DNA from 2 places in the Streptomyces sp. NPDC093225 genome. Region 2 is predicted to be linked to the other one. Evidence: riboswitches for the same ligand, from Rfam matches in the RefSeq annotation. Region 2 holds a riboswitch; the other holds the start of a gene.
The links. A riboswitch is a leader RNA that binds a small molecule or an ion and turns the genes downstream of it on or off. The one in region 2 is predicted to bind guanidine.
Positions count from the first base shown of each region.

Region 1: another riboswitch for guanidine. It lies ahead of ACIQCH_RS24960 (Ohr family peroxiredoxin); the one in region 2 lies ahead of ACIQCH_RS10660 (MBL fold metallo-hydrolase).

Region 1 is NZ_JBIVNX010000030.1:42,474-47,003, forward strand. It holds gene ACIQCH_RS24950 (hypothetical protein) at 1-356, shown strand, start outside; gene ACIQCH_RS24955 (Mut7-C RNAse domain-containing protein) at 467-1,198, opposite strand; guanidine-III (ykkC-III) riboswitch at 1,750-1,812, shown strand; gene ACIQCH_RS24960 (Ohr family peroxiredoxin) at 1,885-2,331, shown strand; gene ACIQCH_RS24965 (ROK family protein) at 2,347-3,603, opposite strand; gene ACIQCH_RS24970 (alpha-ketoglutarate-dependent dioxygenase AlkB family protein) at 3,718-4,383, shown strand; gene ACIQCH_RS24975 (maleylpyruvate isomerase family mycothiol-dependent enzyme) at 4,428-4,530, shown strand, end outside.
Region 2 is NZ_JBIVNX010000008.1:187,367-191,896, reverse strand. It holds gene ACIQCH_RS10690 (PaaI family thioesterase) at 8-526, opposite strand; gene ACIQCH_RS10685 (GlsB/YeaQ/YmgE family stress response membrane protein) at 969-1,235, shown strand; gene ACIQCH_RS10680 (hypothetical protein) at 1,283-1,432, shown strand; gene ACIQCH_RS10675 (hypothetical protein) at 1,490-1,663, shown strand; gene ACIQCH_RS10670 (hypothetical protein) at 1,723-1,944, shown strand; gene ACIQCH_RS10665 (cold-shock protein) at 2,101-2,304, opposite strand; guanidine-III (ykkC-III) riboswitch at 2,585-2,652, shown strand; gene ACIQCH_RS10660 (MBL fold metallo-hydrolase) at 2,667-3,545, shown strand; gene ACIQCH_RS10655 (alpha/beta fold hydrolase) at 3,680-4,530, shown strand, end outside.

The sequences.
Region 1 (4,530 bases), on a different contig from region 2:
AGGTGTCGCTGGCCGCGGGCCGGCTGGGCATCTGGCTGGTGCCCGAGAACCACGGACCGGCGGCGCTCCCGAACGCGACGGTGCGGCTGCGCCTGTCGGTGGACCTGGCGGAGCGGCAGCGCCTGGCGGAAGGGTGCGCCCGGGTCGAGGCGCGGGTGGTGGTCTGCGAGACGGGCTCGCTGCCGGTGCAGGGCAGCGGCCGGCACATCGGTCTGGTGCTCCTGCTGAAGGAGCGGCCGGCCGAGGCCGTCGTGCGGATCGACACCTGGTGGAACGGCGGGGCGACGGACACGGAGCTGGAGAACAACGAGCACGCGGTGCTGGCGCTGGACACCGGGGACACGTACGCCTTCTGAGGCGCGTGGGTTGGGTTGGGTTGGGTTCGGTTGGGTTGGGATGCGGTGGGGTGTGGTGGGTGGGCTCCGTGGCCTCGATGAGGTGAGTGCGTGGTGTGCGGGCCGTACGTTCAGGCCGCGTTGCCGAACTCGTCCAGGGCGTCGGTGACGATCCGCTCCAGGCTCGCGTGGTGCGCGCCGCGCCAGTAGACGCGCTCGCAGTCGGCGCACTGGGCGAAGACGTCGTACGTCCGCTGCGTGCCGTGTTCGACGCGGTCGACGACGGCGTCCTTCGCGGCGGGCCGCAGCGTGCCGTTGCAGGCCGTGCAGCGGGTCCAGGGCGCGAGCCGGGGCGCGAAGCGGCCGAGGACGTCGCGCAGTTGCTCGTCCGGCCGGTCGCTGTAGATGTACGCGCCCGCCCAGATCTCGCGGCGGCGCAGCAGCCCGCGGTCGCGTGAGAGCAGGACGCGGCGCTCGGCGGCGGAGCGGGTGGCGAGGGCCGGGTCGCCGATGTCCTCGTTCTCGTACGCCGCGTCGACGCCGAGCAGGCGCAGCCGGCGGGCCAGCGTGCCGAGATGGACGTCGAGGAGGAAGCGGAGCGGGGCACCGGGCACGCGCTGGGGGCGTACGACGCCTTCGACCTCGACGGACTCGCCGGCGCGCGGGACGTGGGAGGCGGGGACCTCGTGGCCGTCGACGAGGAGTCGGCCGACCTCGGTGAGCGGGACGCCGGCCGATTCGACGACGTGGCCCAGGCTGGACGAGCCGTCGGTGACCGTGCGCGCCCGGGCGGCGCGGCGGTCGGGCGCCGCGAAGAGGTACAGCTCGGGGGCGAGGGTCAGGGCGATCTCCGGTCCGTTCACGTGGCCAGCATGCCACTGGGCGAGTGGGAGAGCCGAGGGGTTTTGCGGGTGGGGGGGGAGGAGGGGGCGGGGTGGTGGGTGGGTGTGGGTGGGTGGGTGGTGGGTCGGGCCGGCGGGTGCGTGGGTGCGTGTGGGTGCGTGCGTGGGTGGCTGGGGTGGTCCCCGCGCTTCGGGGTGGGTCCCGTGGTGTGTGGGTCCCCTCGGCGCTTGAGCCGGTATGGCCTGCAGGCCCTGCGGCAGGCCCACCCCGGAGGCTTCGGGGCTTCGCCCTGGCCTTCGGCCACCTCCGGCCCGGGCCTGCCTCCGGACCAGCCTGCCACGACGCCTCAAGCACCTCCCCCACACACCACGGGACCCGCCAGGCACCGCCGAGGATGCGGTGACCGGGGCGGCGGGCCCACGCGCCGCGGGACCCGCGGCACCGCCGAGGATCCGGCGGGCCGAGGTGGGGTGCGGGCTACGGCGGCGGCGTGGGGACGGCCGGGCCTCCGGGTGAGGAGCGTCACCCGCGGCGGCGGTTGCGGCGGCCGGGGGTGCTGCCTACGGTGGGCGGCGGTCTGCTCAGAGGACCCCGGACGAGATGCGCCGTACCCGGTCACGCACGACGACGCGACAGTGACCTGCGCCGTGCAGCGTCCCCGTCGTCCCGTGCGGGCGGCGGTCCCCGTCGAGCAGAGGACCCCATCGTGGTCGTGCCCCTCACCCGCACCCTGTACAGCACCACCGCCCACGCGAGCGGCGGCCGGACCGGGACGGTCGTCACGGACGACGGCCGGCTCGACCTGCGGCTGGCGCCCCCGCGCAAGAAGGCGCCGGAGTCGACGAATCCCGAGCAGCTCTTCGCCGCCGGGTTCGCCGCGTGCTTCACGTCCGCCCTGGCCGAGGTGGCCGGCGAGTTCGGTGTCGACGCCGCCGCCGCGCGGGTCGCCTGCCAGGTGGAGCTCGGGACGACCGACACCGCCGCCGGGTACGGGCTCGCGGTCACCATGACGGTCTCGCTGCCTGGCTGGCGGGGCGAGGACCTGCTGCCCCTGCTGCACCGGGCGGACGCGGTCTGCCCGTACTCCCAGGCCGTCAAGGGCAACGTTCCGCTGACCCTGCGGGCCGAGGACGCGGTCCCGGCCGAGGGCTGACCGGCGTACCGCCGGTCAGTGGCCGGCCGCCACCGCTCCCTGGCCCAGCAGGAGCGGGTCGTCGAGGACCGGCTGCCAGGCCAGCTCTGCGGCGCCGACCAGGCTGTTGTGGTCGAGGGTGCAGGGCAGGATCGGTACGCCCCCGCTGCGCCCCCACAGGCTGCGGTCGGCGACCACCGCCCGCAGCCGCTCGGGGGCGGCGTTCAGCAGCTCGCGGTGCAGGCCGCCGAGGATGATCCGGTCGGGGTTGAGGATGTTGACCAGCCCCGCCAGGCCGAGGCCGAGGCGGTCCACGAGCTCCTCGGTCGCGTGCCGCACGGCCGGGTCGGCGGGCTCCGCGCGCAGCAGGTCGCGGGCCTGGTCCAGCAGCGAGACCTCGGGGCCGGGGGTGCGGCCCGCGGCCTGGAGGAACGCGAGCGGATCGGCCTCCACGTCGAGGCAGCCGCGGCCGCCGCAGTGGCAGGCCCGGCCGTCGGGGTTGACGGTCAGGTGGCCGACCTCCAGGGCGAGTCCGGAACTTCCGGAGTGCAGGCGGCCGTCGAGTACGAGCGCGCCGCCGACGCCGCGGTGGCCGGTGGCCACGCACAGGAGGTGCTGGGCGCTGCGGCCGGCGCCGTGGCGGTGCTCGGCGAGGGCGGCCAGGTTCACGTCGTTGCCGGTGAAGGCGGGTCCGTCGATGCCGGCGGCGCGGACGCGTTCGGTGAAGATCTCGCGTACCGGGGCGCCGGCCGGCCAGGCGAGGTGCAGCGGGTTGAGGGCCGTGCCGTCGGGCTCGGCGACGGCGGACGGGACGGCCAGGCCGGCGCCCACGCAGCGGCGGCCGCTCTTGGCGAGCAGGGCCGCGCCGGCGTCGACCACCTCGCCGAGCACCTGCGCCGGGTCGGCGGAGACGGTCACGCACCCGGGCGTGGTGTCGACGATCCGGCCGCCGAGGCCGACCAGGGCGGCGCGGAAGCCGTCGGGGTGGACCTGCGCGGCGAGGGCGACGGGGCCGTTCTCGTCGACCGCGAGCCGGTGCGAGGGCCGGCCCTGGGAGCCGCCGGCGACACCGGGGCGGGAGTCGACGCGGATCAGGCCGAGGGCCTCCAGCTCGGCGGCCACGGCGCCGGCCGTGGCGCGGGTGACCCCGAGCTCGGCCGTGAGCACGGCACGGGTGGGGGCGCGTCCGGTGTGGACGAGTTCAAGGGCCGGACCCAGTGCCCCGCGCCCCCTCTCGAGCTTGGTGCGCGTGGACAGGTCCGCTGCTCGCCTCGGGGCCGCTTCGCCGTTCATGAAGCCGATCCTCGCATGATCCACGGTGTGGCCCGTATCCGCTCCTGCTGTCGGTGGCCCGTACTACGGTCGGAGCAGTACGCCCCCTACCGTCGGGGGTGGGAGGTGGATGCAATGACCGGGCTGTTCCCGAGACCGCGGCCGGTGCTCGCGGCGGGTGCGGTGCACGTGCCGGGCTGGCTGCCGGGCGAGCGGCAGCGGGAGCTGGTGGCGGCCTGCCGGGAGTGGGCGCGCGGGCCGGTGCCGATCCGGCACACGCGGCTGCCCGGGGGCGGGGTGATGTCCGCGCAGACGGTGTGCCTGGGCTGGCACTGGCTGCCGTACCGGTACTCGCGCACGGCGGACGACGTGAACGGCGCGCGGGTGGCGCCCTTCCCCGACTGGCTGGCGGAGCTGGGGCGGGAGGCGCTGCGGGAGGCGTACGGGGACCCGGCGGCCGGCGACGGGTACGAGCCGGACACCGCGCTGGTCAACTTCTACGACGGCGACGCGCGCATGGGGATGCACCAGGACAAGGACGAGCGGTCGGGTGCGCCGGTGGTGTCGCTGAGCATCGGCGACACGTGCGTGTTCCGCTTCGGGAACCCGGAGGACCGGGGCCGGCCCTACACGGACGTGGAGCTGGAGTCCGGGGACCTGTTCGTCTTCGGGGGGCCCTCGCGGTTCGCGTACCACGGGGTGGTGAAGGTGCTTCCGGGGACGGGCGATCCGGAGGTGACGGGGCTGGCGTCGGGTCGGATCAACCTCACGCTGCGGATGACGGGGCTCCAGGACGGCTGACGGCGGCGGGGCGCCGCCCCGGCGCCGGATGGCACACTCGCCCCATGGAGACCATGGACTACCTCAAGACGCTTGACGAGCAGGGTCGTTCGCTCGCGGACACGGCCGAGCGGGCGGGCCTCGACGCCCCGGTGCCCACCTGTCCCG
Region 2 (4,530 bases):
GCAGGACTCAGGGGCGCAGGACGGCGCAGGTCGTCGTACCGTGCGCGTACAGCTTGCCGTCACGGGTGCCGACGATGCGGGCCTCGGCGGTGGCGGTGGTGCGCCCGACGTGCAGGGCGGTGCCCTCGCAGCGCAGCGTGGGGGTGTCGGACAGCACCGGACGGATCATGTGCACGCCGAGTTGCACGGTGGTGTACGCGGTGCCCGCCGGCAGCCGGGTCATCACCGCCGAGCCGAGCGCCGAGTCCAGGAGCGTGGCGAGGAAGCCGCCGTGCACGGTGCCCATGGGGTTGAGCAGGTGGTCGCCGGGGTCCCCCTCGAAGGCGGCGAAGCCCTCGCCGACCTCGGCGAGCCGGAAGCCGAGGGTGCTCATGATCGAGGAGGCGGGCAGCATGCCCTTCTGTGCGGCCCGGAGGATCTCGAGGCCGGTCATGCCGAGGAGTTCCGGGGTCGGTTCGGGGCGCGGCTGCCAGGTGTGCGTACGGGTGCGGTCCGGCGCGGCGGTGATCGTCTCGTGCGTGCTCATGGCTCGACCGTAGGAGGCCGGGAGACCGGACGGGAGTGTCGGATCCGGCAGCTTGCGGATGGATTCCGACACCACGGCGGATCGGACCCCTCACCCTCGACGGGTGATGCCGGACCGGGCCACCCGGCGAATGCTGGACGGGAGCCGGTCCATGCCCCGGACGCACCTCACGCCCGCCCGGACGACCGGCCCGCCGGTACATCGGTGCCATGGCGCTGGCCGGCCTCGTCGCCGCCGCGATGCCGCCCCGCACCGCGGGCCCGGGGACGCGGGGCGCGCCGGAGCGGGCCGCCCCGAGGAGTCCCTGAGCGGACCCGGCGCGAACGAGACCGCGGCTCAACAGTGAGGATGTCCGCATTTGTCCGCATTTGTCCGCGTTTGGAATCCGTGCGACTGCGCAGAAGAACTACACGAACCGCATGCGTGAGACGAGGGGCACTCCATGAGCATCATCGGCTGGATCATTCTGGGGCTGCTCGCCGGAATCATCGCGAAGCTCCTGATGTCGGGCCGCGACCCCGGCGGCATCATTCTCACGACACTGATCGGCATTGCCGGCGCCCTCCTGGGCGGCTGGCTCGGGAAGGTCATCTTCGACATCGACTCGATCGACGGCTTCTTCGAGCTCTCGACGTGGATCGCGGCCATCGTGGGCTCCCTCGTCCTCCTGGCGGTCTACCGCCTCGTGGCGGGCCGGAGACGTTCGTGAGGGTCGGCCCGGGACGGCGCCGACGCAGGAGGTGGCGCCGGCGGCGGGTGCTCGCCCGCTGGGCGGCCCTCGTCCTCACCCGCCGCTTCGCCTTGAGGGCGTTGGCGTGGGGCGCCCGGCTCACCGTCCGCAGCGCCCTGCACTTCTTCCGCCTCTCCGCGCGCGCCTCCCTCCGCCGCCGACTGCGACTGGGGTGAGGCCCGCGGAGGGCGCAGCCACCCCGCCCGACACCCACGGCAGGGAAGGAAGTTCGGATGAGCACCACCGAGAAGATGAAGGCCAAGGCCGAGCAACTGCTCGGAAAGGCCGTCCAGAAGACGGCGCACGCCATGGGCAACAAGACGAACGAGGCCAAGGGCGCGGCCCTGCAGGCCCGCGGAAAGGCCCGCGAGATGAAGGAAAAGGGAAAGGACCACCTCGGGCACTGACCGCTCCCGGTCGACGTGGCGGGGCGGGGCGGGTCCGAGCGAGGAAAGGAGCCCGAGCGATGGACGGAACGCAGCACGGCGCGGTGGGCGGCGCGGAGCGCGCACGCCAGGAGCCGCGGGCCGGTCGCGGGGAGCGGGTCGACGATCACCCGGGCCCGGACCCGGTGCACCCCGAGGCGAGCAGGCCGGTCGCGGGCAAGACTCCCGAGGAACTCAGGAAGCGGGAGGAGCGGCGGATGACACGGGGCCGGGCGGCAGCACGGCGGACGCCCGGGCGGTGACCCGCAGCGGCGGCGAGCCGTGGGCAGTGAGCGCCGGCGAGCGGTGGGCTGCCCGCCGGCGAGCGGTGAGCACCGGCGGGCAGCAGGACGGCGCCCGCCCGGGAGGCGGGCGCCGTGACGGACGAACCGGCCCGCGGCCGGGTCACCGGGGGCGGGTCAGGCGCGGGTGATGTTCTCCGCCTGCGGGCCCTTCTGCCCCTGGGTGACGTCGAACGTGACGGCCTCACCCTCCCGCAGCTCCCGGTAGCCGTGTCCGGCGATGTTGGAGTAGTGGGCGAAGACGTCCGGTCCGCCTCCGTCCTGGGCGATGAATCCGAAGCCCTTCTCGGAGTTGAACCACTTCACCGTGCCACGCGCCATGATCATCCTTCTTGACATGCCATGCGGCGGTCCGCGGACCGCCCCGGCCCCCGGTTGGAAGCCTGGCCTCGTCTTACCCACCCGTCCCTCCGTCTACACCGACCACTCTCGCTGTCCGTGGGCATCCGGCTACTCAGAAGGGAGCGAGTACCCGCACTCTCCCCCACTGCGGGCTTGACACGGAGACACGGCGGGGGCGGCAGGACGGCGGGGATCCGACGCGGTACTGACCCGTCGGGCCGTCGGGACGCCGCCGCGCGGGCCGGTGGTACGGTCGCCCATGGCGGCGCGTACGTGCCGGCCCCGGACGAGACGTGCGCCGTACCCGGCCCGCCAAGACGACGCACCCGAGGAGACGCCACATGGGTGCCCGCACCTCCCTGGTCGACTTCGCCGGTGCGACTCCCCCGCCCCGCCCCCTGGGCGTCCGGTGGATCCACGGCTCGCCGTCGGCCAAGCACAACACCGACCCGGACATCCAGGTCCACGCCTACGACGAACACACGTACGTCCTGCGCCAGAACATGGCGATCGACTACGAAGCGCCCTTCCTCTTCCTGCTGTTCGGCAACGACCGGGCCGTGCTGATCGACACCGGCGCCACCGCGTCCGCCGAGTACTTCCCGCTTCGCCACGTCGTCGACGGGCTCGTCGCGTCGTGGCTGGACCGGCATCCCAGGCCCGGGTACCACCTGCTGGTGCTCCACACCCATCCGCACGGGGACCACGTCGCGGGCGACGGCCAGTTCGCGGACCGTCCCGACACCACGGTGGTCGGCGCGGAACCGGCCACCGCCTGGCCGTACTTCGGTTTCGACGACGATCCGGACGGCGTGGCACGGGTGGACCTGGGAGGGCGCGTGCTGGAGTGCCTGGCCACCCCGGGCCACCACGAGGCCGCGGTCACGTACTACGACCCGTGGACCGGGTTCCTCCTCACCGGCGACACGGTCTACCCCGGCCGCCTCTACGTCCAGGACTGGAAGGCGTTCACCCGGACCATCGACCGTCTGATCGACTTCTGCGGCGAGCGGACGGTCACCCACGTGCTGGGGTGCCACATCGAGATGACGCGGGAGCCCGGCGTGGACTACCCGATCCGCACCGTCCACCAGCCCGACGAGCCGCCGCTGGAGCTGACCACGGGCCACCTGGACGAGATCCGCGCGGCGCTCGAGGAGATCGGCGATCGGCCCGTCCGCCGCGCCCTTCCCCTGTTCGTGCTCTGCCCCGGCGCATGACCGCGCGCGAGGCGACGACTTCGGCCACGGCATCGGCACGGGCATCGGTGCCGATGGTGTCCGGTCCGTGCCGTTGCCGTTCGGTGCCCGGGCGGGGATGATCGCTGCGGTATCGGCTGTCAAACGGGGGTGCCATGCCGCGGATCGAGTTGTCGTGCGGACCGATCGACTACCAGGACACCGGCGGTGCGGGGCCGGTGCTCGTGTTCGGGCACGGCGTGCCGATGAACGAGACGCAGTGGCGCAAGGTGGTCCCCCTGCTGGACGGGTACCGCTGTGTCCTGCCCACGCTGCCCCTGGGTGGTCATCGGCAGCCCATGCACCCCGACGCCGACCTGTCCCAGCGCGGTGCCGCCCGCATCCTGGGCGAGTTCGTCGAGCGCCTCGGGCTGGACCAGGTGACGCTCGTGCTCAACGACTGGGGCGGAGGCCAGTTCCTGCTGCTGGAGCCGGAGGGCCGGCGCATCGCCCGCATGGCGCTGGTCGCCTGTGAGGCCTTCGACAACTTCCCTCCCGGGCCGGCCAAGGCGCTGGCCCAGGTGAGCAGGGTCCCCGGGGGCGTCCGACTGCTGACGCGGCTCATGCGCGTTCCCGCGTTCCGGCACCACCCCAAGGGCTACGGCGGGATGAGCCTGCGCGGCGTGCCCGACGAGATCGTGGACGACTGGTTCGGCCCCGCGACCCGCAGCCGTGGCGTTCGCCGGGACTTCGCGAAGTTCGCGACCGGCGCACCCGACCGCGGCACCCTGCTGGCCTGGAGCGAGCAGCTGCGCCGGGTCGACCTGCCGGTCCTGGTCGTCTGGGCCGACCGGGACCCTCTGATGCCGCGCGAGCACGGGCCGCGGCTGGCCGAACTGTATCCGCAGGGCCGGCTGGTGGAGATCGCGGATTCCGCCACGCTGATCCCCGAGGACCAGCCCGAGCGCCTCGCCGAGGTGCTCACCGAGTTCCTGGTCCGGACCGGGGCGAAGCCGGTCGACCCGGC